One region of the Streptomyces sp. NPDC056160 genome, then DNA from elsewhere that is predicted to be linked to it. Evidence: riboswitches for the same ligand, from Rfam matches in the RefSeq annotation. Region 1 holds a riboswitch; each other region holds the start of a gene.
The links. Region 1 has a riboswitch for cobalamin ahead of ACFC02_RS30050 (HoxN/HupN/NixA family nickel/cobalt transporter). Riboswitches for the same ligand answer to the same signal wherever they lie in the genome.
Positions count from the first base shown of each region.

Region 1 (4,982 bases):
CACCCAGGTGGCCGAGGCACCGGCGGCCCGCGCGGTGGCCAGGGACGCGGCGATGGTGCGGCGCAGCTCCCCGGCGTCCCAGCCGGCCTGGAGGTACTCGAAGTTGAAGGCCTGGCCCAGTTCGTCGGGCCGGGCGTACAACGCGCGCCGCGCGTCGGGGACCCAGGCCTCGGCGACCGCCGTGCGGGGCGGCGTGTAGGCGTCGAAGATCTTGCGCCAGTCGCGGTAGATCTCGTAGACCTCGTCGCGGTCCCAGTACGGGTGGCTGCCCGGCTCGACGTGCGGCAGCGCGTCCTCGCCGGTGGCCCCGATGCCGCCGACGTCGCGCAACGGCTCGTCGAGGTCCTTGACCAGGGCGTGCGCCACGTCGACGCGGAAGCCGTCCACCCCCCGGTCCGACCAGAACCGCAGGGTGGTGCGGAAGTCGGCGCGGACCTCCTCGTCGCGCCAGTCGAAGTCCGGCTGCTCGGGCGCGAACAGGTGCAGGTACCACTGCCCGTCGGGCACGCGCTGCCAGGCGCTGCCGCCGAAGACGGACTGCCAGTCGGTGGGGGGCAGTTCACCGTGCGCGCCGCGCCCGTCGCGGAAGACGTACCGGGCGCGGGCGGCGGAGCCCGGTCCGGCCCGCAGCGCCTCCTGGAACCAGCGGTGCCGGTGCGAGGAGTGGTTGGGGACGATGTCGACGATCACCTTCAGACCGAGGCGGTGCGCCTCGGTGACCATCGCGTCGAAGTCGTCGAGGGTGCCCAGACGCGGGTCGACGTCCCGGTGGTCGGCGACGTCGTAGCCGCCGTCGGCCAGTTCGGAGGGGTAGAACGGACTGAGCCACACGGCGTCCACGCCGAGGGCGGCGAGGTGCGTCAGCCGCTGGGTGACGCCCCGGATGTCACCGAGTCCGTCCCCGTCGGCGTCGGCGAAGCTGCGGGGGTAGACCTGGTAGACGACGGCCTGCCGCCACCAGTCGGGACTGCGGGAGGACAGGTCGGGCGGCACGTCGTCGGTGCGGTCGGTCACGCGGTCTCCTCTTCGTGCGTCGGAGCGACACAGAGAATCTGTCCAGATCCGCGGAAAAGCGAACACGTGGGGTGGTACCTGGGCACAGGGGGCGACCGGCGGGGCGCGCCGTCACCCCGGTGCCGGCGTCAGTCCGTGTCCGCCGCGCAGTGCTCCAGGAGGTGCCGTACGTCCTCGTCCACCAGGCGGTAGCGCACCACGCGGCCCTCCTTCTCGCCCTGGACGGTGCCCGCCGCGCGCAGCAGGCGCAGGGCCTGGGAGACCGCCGGGTCGTTCATGCCGGTGGCGACGGCGAGGTCGGAGACGGCCAGTGGGCCGGTGCGGTGCAGGGCCAGCAGCAGGGCGAGCCGCTTGGGGTCGGCCAGCAGCGAGAAGCGCTCCGCCCACGCGCGGACGTGACCGGGCTCCCCGATCGCCGCGATGGCGTCGCACACCCGGTGGCCGTCGATGGTGCGGCGGTCCGAGCGGTCGGCAGGGACGAGATGCATGCCCCCATCCTCGCAGGCACCGATGTGTGATCTTCCGTACCTGCGCAGGTATGCAGCTATGCAGACGACGGTCCCTCCCTCTACCGTGGGCGGGCCGTGGTGCTCGGGAAGTCGGTGCGAAGCCGACGCGGCCCTCGCCACTGTGATCGGGGAGTTCCCCTTCCGTCCGGCATCCGCCGGGCCACTGGTCGCACGACCGGGAAGGCAGGGAGGGAGGACGTACGGACCCTAAGCCAGGAGACCGGCCACGGCAGCTCACGAAGTGATCCACGAGGTGCTGGAGCGTGATACCGGATGACCCTGCCCAAGCCTGCCCCGACGCCGGCCGCCGCCCCCGGGGGGCCCGCCCCCGCGGCGACCTTCCGCTGGCGCCGTGAGGACACCCTCAAGACCGCGGGCCTGATGGCGGTGATAGCCGCCCTGCACGTCGTCGCCTTCGGCATCCTGTTCCTGCTCGTCGTCCCCGAGCACTACCAGGTCGGCAGCAAGGCCTTCGGTATCGGCCTCGGCGTCACCGCCTACACGCTCGGCATGCGGCACGCCTTCGACGCCGACCACATCGCCGCCATCGACAACACCACCCGCAAGCTGATGGCCGACGGCAAGCGGCCGGTCTCGGTGGGCTTCTGGTTCGCGCTGGGCCACTCCAGCGTGGTGGTGGCCATGGCCGCGCTGGTGGCGGGCGGCGCCCAGCTCGCGGGCACCCTGATGAACGACGACTCCCGTACGCACCAGACGCTCGGCATCGTCGGCACCACCGTCTCGGGCACCTTCCTCTACCTGATCGCCGCCCTCAACCTGGTCGCCCTCGCCGGCATCCTGAAGGTGTTCCGGGCGATGCGCGCGGGCACCTACGACGAGCGGGAGCTGGAGGCCCACCTGGACTCACGGGGGTTCATGAACCGGATCCTGGGCCGCCTCACCAGGTCGATCTCCCGGCCCGGCCAGATGTACCCGCTCGGCTTCCTCTTCGGCCTCGGCTTCGACACCGCCACCGAGGTCACGCTGATGGTGATGGCCGGCTCCGGCGCGGCGGCCGGACTGCCCTGGTACGCGATCCTCTGCCTGCCCCTGCTGTTCGCCGCCGGCATGAGCCTGTTCGACACCCTGGACGGCACGTTCATGAACTTCGCCTACCAGTGGGCGTTCTCCAACCCCGTCCGCAAGGTGTTCTACAACCTGACCATCACCGGCCTGTCCATCGCGGTCGCCTTCTTCATCGGCACGATCGAGCTGGTCGGCGTCCTGCACGACAAGCTCGACCTGAGCGACACGGTCACCGGCTGGATCGCCGGACTCGACCTCGACCACGTGGGCTACGTCATCGTCATCCTGTTCGTGGTGGTGTGGGCGGCGGCGCTGGCGTACTGGAAGGTCGCCAGGGTCGAGCAGCGCTGGGCGGTGGGGGCCGGAGCGGGGGAGGCGGCCGACTAGGGCGTGTTTCGAATGTAGCGCCGTCCGCCCGGAGGGCGGGCCCCGCGGCGTCCGGTGCGTGCGATCGCAAGGCGGAGGGTCGTCCGCGTACCGGGCGTACGTGGACGATCCCGACAACGCGGCGAGCGCGCGTGCCAGACGCCGCGGGGCTGGGGGCACCTCCCGGCCGAAGGCCGGGGGAGGGACTTTCGAAACACGCCCCGGCCGGACCGTGGTGCCGAAGGCACGTAGGAGCGTAGGGCGGGGACGTCACGCGTTCCGGGTGTCCTCGGCTTCCTGCTGCCGCAGGGAGGGGCAGCCGTCCTGCTCGGACGTCCCGAGGAACCGCTCGGCCCAGCCGCCCAGTTCCTGGAGGGCCGGCCTCAGGGCCTCGCCCGCGGGAGTGAGTTGATAGGAGACGCGCAGGGGCGGGCCGGCGTCCACCTCACGGCGGACCAGGCCGGCCTCCCCGAGTTCGGCGAGGCGGTCGGAGAGCATGCGCTCGCTGATCCCGCTGACGGCGCGGCGCAGTTCGGCGAAGCGGCCGGGACCGCTCATGAGGCTGGCGAGGATCACGCCGTTCCAGCGTTTGCCGAGAAGCAGGAAGACGCGTTCGACCGCACCGCCCGCCGCCGAGCACTGCCCCGCGTCCTGTCGCTCCACTGTCATGCGCCCATGGTACCGCCCACCGCTCATTTACTACGAAAAAGTGGGGTACTGTAATTTCGTAAGCAGCTGAGGAAGCTGACATACGAATCCGGGTGCCTCCGCACGCCCGGACCACCCCCGCCGTGCCCCGCGCGGCCCACCCGAGGAGCACCTTCCATGGCCGTCCTGCTGCACATCGACTCGTCCCTCTTCCCGCTGGAGAACTCCGGCTCGCGCCGGCTCACCGACGCCTTCCGCAAGACCTGGCAGGAGGCGCACCCGCAGGGCAGCGTCATCTACCGCGACCTGGCCGCCGACCCGGTGCCGCACCTGGACGCCGCCACCGTCACCGCCGAGTCCCTCCCCCCGCTGCGCGAGGAACTCATCGCCGAGTTCGAGAAGGCCGACGTCCTCGTCATCGGCGCCCCCATGTACAACTTCACGATCCCCTCCACCCTCAAGGCGTGGCTGGACCAGATCATCCTGGCCGGGCGCACCTTCGGCGAGGGCGTGCCGCCGTCCGGCAAGCGCGTCGTGGTCGCGGCGTCGCGCGGCGGCTCCTACCGCCCCGGCACCCCGCGGGCCGGCTTCGAGCACGACACCAACTACCTGGAGACGGTGCTGGGCGGCGGGCTCGGCCTGCAGGTCGAGGTCATCACGCGCGAACTGACGATGGCCCCGGTCAACCCCGCCATGGCCGCCCTGGTACCGCAGGCCGAGGAGTCGGAACGCGAGTCGCTGGGGCGTGCCGCCGAATCCGCACGGGAGCACGCCGCGCTCCTGGTCTGAGCCCCGAGGCCGGCACGCTCCGGCCCGCTCGCTCCGGCCCGCTCGCTCCGGCCCGCTCACCCGGAAAGGTGCTTCACGATGTCCACGCGCGCCACCGCGCACCTCATGGCGGCGCGCGGCCCTCACCCTCACCGCGACGGGCACTGCCCGGGCCGCCCTCTCGCTGCCCGTCGCCGAGCGCCGGACCGGCACCGCCAGGACAGCGGCCACTCGATCAAGGCCGACAGCAGCCAGGTCTCCCCCGAGCGTCGTGGCCGACCAGCACTACGTGCACACCGCCGGCGTGGCCGACGGCACCGTCCGTCGAACCCGGCGCCGGGCTCGGTGCGCCGGGTCCGTACGGTGTCGCGGCGCCGATCAGGAGGCCACCAGCAGCACCTTGCCGACGTGGGAACTCTCCTCCACCAGCCGATGGGCGGACGCGGCCTCCCGCATCGGCACCTCCCGGTCGACGACCGGCCTGACGTGCCCCTGAGCGAACAGCGGCCACACGTGCTCGCGGACGGCCGCCACGATGGCCGCCTTCTCGTCGAGCGGACGGGCTCGCAGCGAGGTCGCGCTGACCGCTGCCCGCTTGCCCAGCAGGGCGCCGATGTCCAGTTCGGCCTTGGTGCCGCCCTGCATGCCGAT
Region 1 covers NZ_JBHJUW010000102.1:26,574-31,555, reverse strand. The annotation lists gene ACFC02_RS30060 (glycoside hydrolase family 13 protein) at 1-1,014, opposite strand, end outside; gene ACFC02_RS30055 (ArsR/SmtB family transcription factor) at 1,143-1,502, opposite strand; cobalamin riboswitch at 1,583-1,767, shown strand; gene ACFC02_RS30050 (HoxN/HupN/NixA family nickel/cobalt transporter) at 1,797-2,936, shown strand; gene ACFC02_RS30045 (winged helix-turn-helix transcriptional regulator) at 3,186-3,584, opposite strand; gene ACFC02_RS30040 (FMN-dependent NADH-azoreductase) at 3,741-4,352, shown strand; gene ACFC02_RS30035 (NAD(P)H-quinone oxidoreductase) at 4,710-4,982, opposite strand, start outside.

Region 2 (4,982 bases), on a different contig from region 1:
GCCCACGTTCATCGGCATCCCGTTCTTCTACTGGTACCAGATGCTGTGGGTGGTCATCTCCACGGTCCTCACGGTGATCGCCTACCGGCTGTGGCAGCTCGACCAGCGTGGTCGCCGCTCGGCGGACACCGCCTCCCCGAAGGGCGGTGCGACCCGGTGAAGGACGGCGTCAACGGCGTCGCGCTCGGCGTCTTCATCTTCTTCTTCCTGCTCGTCACCGTCATGGGGTTCCTGGCCGCGCGCTGGCGCCGGGCGGAGAACGAGAGCCTGGACGAGTGGGGTCTGGGCGGCCGGTCGTTCGGCACGTGGATCACGTGGTTCCTGCTCGGCGGCGACCTCTACACCGCGTACACGTTCGTGGCGGTGCCCGCGGCGATCTACGCGACCGGCGCGGCCGGGTTCTTCGCGGTGCCGTACACGATCCTGGTCTACCCCCTGATCTTCACCTTCCTGCCGCGGCTGTGGTCGGTCTCGCACAAGCACGGGTACGTGACGACGTCGGACTTCGTACGCGGCCGGTTCGGGTCCAAGGGCCTGTCCCTGGCGGTCGCCCTCACCGGCATCCTCGCCACCATGCCGTACATCGCGCTCCAACTGGTCGGCATCCAGGCGGTGCTCGACGTGATGGGCGTGGGCGGCGGCGAGAACACCAACTGGTTCGTGAAGGACCTGCCGCTGCTGATCGCCTTCGGCGTGCTGGCGGCGTACACGTACTCCTCGGGACTGCGCGCCCCGGCGCTGATCGCGTTCGTCAAGGACGCGCTCATCTACATCGTCATCGCGGTCGCGATCATCTACATCCCGATCAAGCTGGGCGGCTTCGACGACATCTTCGCCAAGGCCGCCCACGCGTTCAGCCAGACGAATCCGGCCACCGGCAAACCACGCGGCGCGGTCGTGCCGGGCGAGGCGAGCCAGTGGACCTACGCCACCCTCGCCCTCGGCTCCGCGCTCGCCCTGTTCATGTACCCGCACTCGATCACCGCCACGCTGTCCTCGCGCAGCCGTGAGGTGATCCGCCGCAACACCACGATCCTGCCGCTGTACTCGCTGATGCTGGGCCTGCTGGCGCTGCTGGGCTTCATGGCGATCGCGGCGGGCGTGAAGGTCCAGAACGGGCAGCTGGCCATTCCGCAGCTGTTCGAGGACATGTTCCCGGACTGGTTCACCGGCATCGCCTTCGCGGCGATCGGCATCGGGGCGCTGGTCCCGGCGGCGATCATGTCGATCGCGGCGGCGAACCTGTTCACCCGCAACATCTACAAGGACTTCATCAAGCCGGACGCGACGGCCGAGCAGGAGACCCGGGTCTCCAAGCTGGTCTCGCTGCTGGTGAAGGTGGGCGCGCTGGTCTTCGTCCTGACCATGGACAAGACCGTGGCGATCAACTTCCAGTTGCTGGGCGGCATCTGGATCCTGCAGACCTTCCCGGCGCTGGTGGGCGGCCTGTTCACCCGCTGGTTCCACCGCTGGGCACTGCTGGCCGGCTGGGCCGTCGGCATGGTCTACGGCACGGTCGCGGCCTACGGGGTCGCCTCGCCGACGCAGAAGCACTTCGGTGGCTCGGCCAAGGAGATCCCGGGCATCGGCGAGATCGGCTACATCGGCATGACGGCGTTCGCCCTGAACGTCGTCGTCTCCGTCGTCCTGACCTTCGTCCTGAAGGCGCTGAAGGCCCCCGAGGGCGTCGACGAGACCAGCCCGCAGGACTACACCGCCGACGCGGGTGACCCCGGCGTCGCGGTCGAACTCCCGCCGGCCACGGCGGGCAGCGCTCACTGAGCTGCCGGAACCAGGGCACGGGCCGCCGGGAAGACCGGCGGCCCGTTGTCGTACCCGTGCGGCACACTCGGCCCCATGGACCTCGTGATCAGGCCGGCCGAGCCCGGCGAGTACGACACCCTCGGTGAGATCACCGCCCAGGCCTATCTCCAGGACGGGCTGCTGGACTTCGGGGAGAGCGACCCCTACCTGAGCGAGCTGAGGGACGTCGCCAAGCGGGCGGCCGCCGCCGAGGTGCTGGTGGCCGTGGCGGACGAAGCGGTGCTCGGCGGAGTCGCGTTCGTGCCGTCCGGCGGCGCCATGGCCGACATCGCCGGACCCGGCGAGGCCGAGATACGCATGCTCGCGGTCGCGCGCGCCGCACGCGGCCGGGGCGCGGGTGAGGCGCTGGTGCGGGCCTGCCTGGACCGGGCGCGGGCCACCGAGGGCTGTGCGCGCCTCGTGCTGTCAACCCAGCGCACCATGCACGCCGCCCACCGCCTCTACGAGCGCCTGGGCTTCGTCCGCACCCCGCAGCGGGACTGGAACCCGCTGCCGGACCTGGACGACATCACGCTGCTCACCTACGCGTTGGCGCTCTGACAGCGACCGACACCCTCCGCAGTCGACGCGACACATCCCAGGCACAACATATGGGGGTGGCTTCCGCACCCGGCACAAGATGTATGCTCATGCTCGCTGTCGTCGCAGGGGAATCCGGTGCGAATCCGGAACTGTCCCGCAACGGTGTACTCGTACACATATGCCCTCAAGGCCGTGTACGAGCGTCAGTCCGAGGACCTGCCGACAGTGCGCCCGGCCGTCCGGTCCGGGTGCCTGACGTCCGGGCCTCGTGGAATGGGCCGGTGGACGCGGCGCCGTGTGCGCTCGTGTGCTGCCCCCTGCCCTCGGCGAGGCCCCGTGCCGAGCGAGGGAGAGCCCCAAGTGACCATCGCGCCAGCCGATCCGGCCTCAGCCACGGGCCTGGAGAACGACGGTCCCGGTGCCGCGCTGCTGCGGACCCTGACCGAGCTGACCGCCGACCTCCCCGACGCCGACCCCGGCCGGGTCGCCGCCGCCGCGCTGCGCGGCCGGTCGGCGCACGCCGACGAGGCGGAGCTGCGGGAGCTGGCCACCGAGGCGGCGGCCGGGCTCATCTCCGAGGACCCCGCCTACTCGCGGCTGGCCGCCCGTCTGCTCACGCTCTCCATCCGCGCCGAGGCGGCCTCGCAGGGCGTCACGTCCTTCACCGAGTCGGTGGCCACGGGCCACCGCGAGGGACTGATCGCCGACCGGACCGCCGCGTTCGTCCGCCTGCACGCCGCCCGCCTGGACGCGCTGGCCGACCCGGCCGCCGACGACCGCTTCGGTTACTTCGGGCTGCGCACCCTGCACAGCCGCTACCTGCTGCGGCACCCGATCACCCGCAAGGTGATCGAGACGCCACAGCACTTCATGCTGCGGGTGGCCAGCGGGCTCGCCGAGGACGACAGCCCCCGGGCCGTCGACGAAGTCGCCGCGCTCCACGGGCTCATGAGCCGCCTCGACTACCTCCCCTCCTCCCCCACGCTCTTCAACTCCGGCACCCGCCACCCCCAGATGTCCTCCTGCTACCTGCTCGACTCCCCCAAGGACGAGCTGGACAGCATCTACGACCGCTACCACCAGGTGGCCCGGCTCTCCAAGCACGCCGGCGGCATCGGCATCGCCTACTCCCGCGTCCGCTCGCGCGGCTCGCTGATCCGCGGCACCAACGGGCACTCCAACGGCATCGTCCCGTTCCTGAAGACCCTCGACGCGTCGGTGGCCGCCGTGAACCAGGGCGGCCGGCGCAAGGGCGCGGCGGCCGTCTACCTGGAGACCTGGCACTCGGACATCGAGGAGTTCCTGGAGCTGCGCGACAACACCGGCGAGGACGCGCGCCGCACCCACAACCTGAACCTGGCGCACTGGATCCCGGACGAGTTCATGCGCCGCGTCGACGCCGACGGGCAGTGGTCGCTGTTCTCCCCGGCCGACGTGCCTCAACTGGTGGACCTGTGGGGCGGGGAGTTCGACGCGGCCTACCGCGCGGCCGAGGCGGCCGGGCTCGCGAAGAAGACCCTGCCCGCCCGTGAGCTGTACGGCCGGATGATGCGCACCCTCGCGCAGACCGGCAACGGCTGGATGACCTTCAAGGACGCCGCCAACCGCACCGCCAACCAGACGGCCGAGCCGGGCCACGTCATCCACTCCTCGAACCTCTGCACGGAGATCCTGGAGGTCACCGACGACGGCGAGACGGCGGTCTGCAACCTCGGCTCCGTCAACCTCGGCGCCTTCGCCGACCCCGAGCGCGGGGACCTCGACTGGGAGCGGCTGGACGAGACCGTCCGCACGGCCGTCACCTTCCTGGACCGGGTCGTCGACATCAACTTCTACCCGACCGAGCAGGCCGCCCGCTCCAACGCCCGGTGGCGGCCGGTGGGCCTGGGCGCGATGGGCCTCCAGGACGTCTTCTTCAAGCTGCGGCTGCCCTTCGACTCGCCCGAGGCGAAAGCGCTGTCGACCCGGATCGCCGAGCGGATCATGCTCGCCGCCTACGAGGCCTCCGCCGACCTCGCCGAACGGAACGCCCCGCTGCCCGCCTGGGAGAAGACCCGCGCCGCGCGCGGTGTGCTGCACCCCGACCACTACGACGTGGACCTCGCCTGGCCCGAGCGCTGGGCGGCCCTGCGCGAGCGGATCGCCGCCGTCGGCATGCGCAACTCACTGCTGCTGGCGATCGCGCCGACCGCCACCATCGCCTCCATCGCGGGCGTCTACGAGTGCATCGAGCCGCAGGTCTCCAACCTGTTCAAGCGCGAGACGCTCTCGGGCGAGTTCCTCCAGGTCAACTCCTACCTGGTGCGCGACCTCAAGACGCTCGGCGTGTGGGACGCCCGTACCCGGGAGGCGCTGCGCGAGGCGAACGGCTCGGTGCAGGACTTCGCGTGGATCCCCGAGGACGTGCGGCGGCTGTACCGCACGGCGTGGGAGATCCCGCAGCGCGGCCTGATCGACATGGCCGCCGCCCGTACCCCGTTCCTGGACCAGGCGCAGTCGCTGAACCTGTTCCTGGAGACGCCGACCATCGGCAAGCTCTCCTCGATGTACGCCTACGCCTGGAAGCAGGGCCTGAAGACGACGTACTACCTGCGCTCGCGACCGGCTACCCGGATCGCCCGCGCGGCCCGGGCGCA
Region 2 covers NZ_JBHJUW010000042.1:37,367-42,348, forward strand. The annotation lists gene ACFC02_RS17785 (DUF3311 domain-containing protein) at 1-160, shown strand, start outside; gene mctP (monocarboxylate uptake permease MctP) at 157-1,782, shown strand; gene ACFC02_RS17795 (GNAT family N-acetyltransferase) at 1,858-2,364, shown strand; cobalamin riboswitch at 2,418-2,585, shown strand; gene ACFC02_RS17800 (ribonucleoside-diphosphate reductase subunit alpha) at 2,707-4,982, shown strand, end outside.
Region 2: it holds a riboswitch for cobalamin, as region 1 does, so the genes downstream of both, ACFC02_RS17800 (ribonucleoside-diphosphate reductase subunit alpha) here and ACFC02_RS30050 (HoxN/HupN/NixA family nickel/cobalt transporter) in region 1, are expected to answer to the same signal.

Region 3 (4,982 bases), on a different contig from region 1:
CAGGTAGGTGGTGTAGCCGACCAGGTCGTCGGCCGCGGCCAGCGCGCCCCGCGTCTCGGGGGTCAGCCACAGCGGCCCGGCCGGGCCGGTCCCGACCACGACCACCTCGCCCCGCTCCCGCACCGGGCGTTCGGCGTCGACGCGGCTGGGCAGCACGGCCACCGAGAAGTACGGCACCGAATCCGCGTCCATGTCCGCGAACGCGCCGACCCGCTCCCCGGGCATCGTGGCCCGCTCGACGTACCGGGCCTCTTCCAGCCGCCCCGAACCCTCCAGGGCGCGCCGCACCTTGGGGAAGGTGCGGCCCAGCTTCATCACGACCGCCGAGTCCGTCGCGGCCAGCCGCGCGGTCAGCTCCTCCTCGGGCAGGGTGCCGGGCAGGACGGTCAGCACCTCCTCGCCCTCGACGAGCGGGGTGCCCAGGCGGGCCGCGGCGGCCGAGACGGACGTGACACCGGGGATCACCTCCGTCTCGTAGCGGTCGGCGAGCCGCTTGTGCAGGTGCATGTAGGAGCCGTAGAAGAGCGGGTCGCCCTCGGCGAGGACCGCGACGCTGCGGCCGGCGTCGAGATGGGCGGCGAGCCGCGCCGACGCCTGCGCGTAGAACTCCTCCAGGGCGCCCCGGTAACCGCCGGGGTGGTCGGTGGTCTCCGTGGTGACGGGGTAGACCAGCGCCTCCTCGACGTGGTCGGCGCGGATGTGCCGGGCCGCGATCGAGCGGGCGATGGACCGGCCGTGCCGTGCGCTGTGGTACGCGATCACGTCCGCCCCGGCGATGGCCTCCACCGCGCGTACCGTCATCAGCGACGGGTCACCGGGGCCGAGCCCCACCCCGTACAGTCGCCCGCTCACTCCGCCTCACTCGCGATCGCGTTGAGCGCGGCGGCGGCCAGCGCGCTGCCGCCCCGGCGGCCCCGCACCACCAGGTGCTCCAGGCCCGAGGAGTGCGCGGCCAGCGCGTCCTTGGACTCGGCGGCACCCACGAAACCGACCGGCACGCCGATGACGGCGGCCGGACGGCCCGCGCCCTCCTCGATCATCTCCAGGAGCCGGAACAGGGCGGTGGGCGCGTTGCCGACGGCGACCACCGAGCCCTCCAGCCGGTCCCGCCACAGCTCCAGCGCGGCGGCGCTGCGCGTGGTGCCCAGCTTCGCCGCCAGCTCGGGGACGGCCGGGTCGGAGAGCGTGCAGAGCACCTCGTTGTCGGCGGGCAGCCGCTTGCGGGTGACGCCGCTGGCCACCATCTGCACGTCGCACAGGATGGGCGCGCCGGCCCGCAGGGCCTCGCGCGCGCGGGCCACCACGGACGGCGTGTACGCGATGTCGCGGACCAGGTCGACCATCCCGCAGGCGTGGATCATCCGGACCGTCACCTGGCTGACGTCGGCGGGCAGAGCCGCGAGGTCCGCCTCCGCGCGGATGGTGGCGAAGGACCGGCGGTAGATGGCCGCGCCGTCCTTCTCGTAGTCGTAGGGCGTCACGGTGTTCTTCTCGCTGCTCTCGGTGGTCGTGGTCGTACGGGTCATGAGGTGAACGCCGCCAGGGCGGCGGCGAGTTGACGTGGGTCGTCCAGGACGACGGAGGGGGCACGGGGCGCGGGCGCCGTGGCCGGCGCCTGGGAAGCCGGCGGTGCCTGGGACACCCGGGTCACCTGGTAGGTGCCGTCCTCGGTCGCGACCAGGTCGATCCGGTCGCCGGGGGGCCGTCCGCAACGCCGTTCGCAGCCGGACCAGTACAGGGGAAGGCCGCGCGGGCCGAGCGCGCCGAGCGAGGCGGTGGCGTCCGCCCGGACGTCGGCGTGCGCCTTGGCGCAGCCGGGCCGCCCCACGCAGGCACCCACCCGCGGCCAGGCCGAGCCGGGGCCGGTGACGAGACCGGTGGCGGCCAGTGCGTCGAGCGTGGCGGACGTATCGGGCACGGCGGGCGACGCGGTCCCCTCCGGTACGGGGACGACGACCCCGCGCCACGGCGTCAGACGCAGTTCGCCGCCCGCGCGGGCAGCGGTCCGCGTCAACTCCCGCCACTGGAGCGCCGTCAGACGGCCGAGCGGGACGTGCACCGACAGGGCACCGCCGCCGGCCCCGCCGACGGATCCGGGCGGCGGGCCCGCGCAGTGCGCGCTCTCCCGCGGCTGCGGCGCGCAGGCCAGTCCCTCGGCGGTCAGACGTCCGGCGACGAGCCGGAGCAGTTCGCCGGCGGGCAGCGGCACGTCACCGACCCGCCAGGCCCGCATCCCCTGCTCCCGCGCCGCCTCGACGACCGTCTCCGCCGCCGCCACCATCGCCCGCGGCACGTCACCGGCGGACAGGGCCAGCGCCTCGCCCGCCGCGCCGAGGGCGAGTTGCGCACCTTCGCCGCCGGTCGCCCGCACGGTCACGTCGGCGCCGAGCGCGGCCACGTCGCCGCGGCCGTCGTCGAGCGCGAACAGGAACCGCCCCGACAGCGCCCGCGCGGCCTCGCTCGCGCACAGGAGCGCGTCCAGAGCGGACAGCCAGGGGCGCACGTCCCGCAGGCCGCGGTCGTCCAGGGCGGACAGCGGCGAGGCGACCACGTTGCGCACCCGCTCGTGGCCGCGCGAGGGGAGCAGGCCCGCCGCTTCCAGCAGACCGGCGAGTTCGGGGCCGTGCTCAGCGCGCAGCCCGCGCAGTTGGACGTTGCCGCGCGAGGTCAGGTGCAGTGCGCCGTCGCCCAGGCGCCGCGCGGCCTCGGCCAGCGCCTCGGCCCCGCCGACGTCCAGCACGCCGCCGGGTACGCGGACGCGGGCCACCGCGCCGTCGTCCGCCGCGTGCAGCCGCAGCGTACCCGGGCACGCGTCGTCACGGTCCCGTCCGGCCGGGGCGGCCTGGGACGTCGGGGGGAGGGCAGCCGTGGACATGGCGGCGAGCATACCTACGATCACACCGCACGTATGCCCTGCCCTGCTACGACGGCCCTTACTATGCTTCTCGGCGGACCATCCGGTCCGCCATCGCCACGACGGCGACAGGGGAGGAAGCCCGGTGCGAATCCGGCGCGGTCCCGCCACTGTGAGCCCGGTTCCAGGAAGAACCGGGTGAGTCAGGAACTCCCCTTCTCCCGGATCTCGGCCCGTCCGAGCAGCGGAGACCCCCATTCCGACACCACCCGGGGCGTGGACACCCCGAGGAAGGCAGGACGCCGCATGTCGCACCCAGCCGGAGAACAGCCGCCGTCCCCCCGCATCCTGCTCCTGTCGACCTCCGACACCGACCTGCTCAGCGCCCGGGCCGCGGGCGGCCCCGTCCCGTACCGCTTCGCCAACCCCGCCCGTCTGGCCCTCGCCGACCTGCCCGCCCTCATGGCGGACGCCGACCTGGTCGTCGTACGCCTCCTCGGCGGCGTCCGCGCCTGGCAGGAAGGCCTCGACCTGCTGCTCGCCGACGGCCGCCCGGTCGTCGTCCTCACCGGCGAACAGGCCCCCGACGCCCAGCTGATGGCCGCCTCCAACGTCCCCGTCGGCATCGCCGCCGAGGCCCACGCCTACCTCGCCCACGGCGGCCCCGCCAACCTGGAGCACCTCGCCCGCTTCCTCTGCGACACCGTGCTGCTCACCGGGCACGGCTTCGAGGCGCCCGCGCCCGCCCCGAGCTGGGGAGCGCTGCCCCGCGAGGCCACCGGGCCCGCGGGCGGCCCGACCGTCGCCGTGCTCTACTACCGCGCCCACCACATGAGCGGCAACACCGGCTTCGTCCACGCGCTGTGCGACGCCGTGGAGGACGCCGGCGGGCGGCCCCTTCCCCTTTACGTGGCCTCCCTCCGGGCGCCCGAACCGGAGTTGGTCGAGGAACTGCGCGCCGCCGACGTGATCGTGACGACCGTGCTGGCCGCGGGCGGCACCAAACCCGCCGCGGCGTCGGCCGGCGGCGATGACGAGTCCTGGGACGCGGGCGCGCTCGCCGCGCTGGACGTGCCGATCCTCCAGGCCCTGTGCCTGACCGGCTCCCGCTCGGCCTGGGAGGAGAACGACGAGGGCGTCTCACCGCTGGACGCGGCCGGCCAGATCGCCGTACCCGAGTTCGACGGCCGTCTGATCACCGTGCCCTTCTCCTTCAAGGAGATCGACGCCGACGGCCTGCCCTCCTACGTCGCCGACCCCGAGCGCGCCGCCCGCGTCGCCGGGATCGCCGTGCGCCACGCGCGGCTGCGCCGCATCCCGCCCGCCGGCAAGCGCCTCGCCCTGGTCCTGTCGGCCTACCCGACCAAGCACTCCCGCATCGGCAACGCGGTCGGCCTGGACACCCCCGCCAGCGCCGTCGCCCTCCTGCGCCGTCTGCGCGCCGACGGCTACGACCTCGGTGACGGCGACGTGCCCGGGCTGGCCTCCGGCGACGGCGACGAACTGATCCGCGCGCTCATCGAGGCGGGCGGCCACGACCAGGACTGGCTCACCGAGGAACAACTGGCCCGCAACCCGGTACGCATCCCGGCCGCCGACTACCGCCGCTGGTACGCCGGCCTCCCCGAGGAACTGCGCACGGCCGTGGAGGAGCACTGGGGCCCGGCACCCGGCGAGATGTTCGTCGACCGCAGCCGCGACGCGGACGGCGACATCGTCCTGGCGGCCCTGCGCTTCGGCAACGTGCTGATCCTCATCCAGCCGCCGCGCGGCTTCGGCGAGAACCCCGTCGCCATCTACCACGACCCCGACCTGCCGCCCTCCCACCACTACCTCGCCGCCTACCGCTGGATCGCCGCCGCGCGCGACGAGGGCGGGTTCGGCGCGGACGCGATGATCCACCTCGGCAAGCACGGCAACCTGGAGTGGCTGCCCGGCAAGAACGCCGGCCTGTCGGCGGCCTGCGGACCCGACGCGGCCCTCGGCGACCTCCCGCTGGTCTACCCCTTCCTGGTCAACGACCCCGGCGAGGGCACCCAGGCCAAGCGCCGCGCCCACGCCACGCTCGTGGACCACCTCGTCCCGCCGATGGCCCGCGCCGACTCCTACGGCGACATCGCCCGCCTGG
Region 3 covers NZ_JBHJUW010000082.1:10,004-14,985, reverse strand. The annotation lists gene ACFC02_RS26660 (precorrin-2 C(20)-methyltransferase) at 1-852, opposite strand, end outside; gene ACFC02_RS26655 (precorrin-8X methylmutase) at 849-1,526, opposite strand; gene ACFC02_RS26650 (cobalamin biosynthesis protein CobG) at 1,523-2,887, opposite strand; cobalamin riboswitch at 2,933-3,088, shown strand; gene cobN (cobaltochelatase subunit CobN) at 3,161-4,982, shown strand, end outside.
Region 3: it holds a riboswitch for cobalamin, as region 1 does, so the genes downstream of both, cobN (cobaltochelatase subunit CobN) here and ACFC02_RS30050 (HoxN/HupN/NixA family nickel/cobalt transporter) in region 1, are expected to answer to the same signal.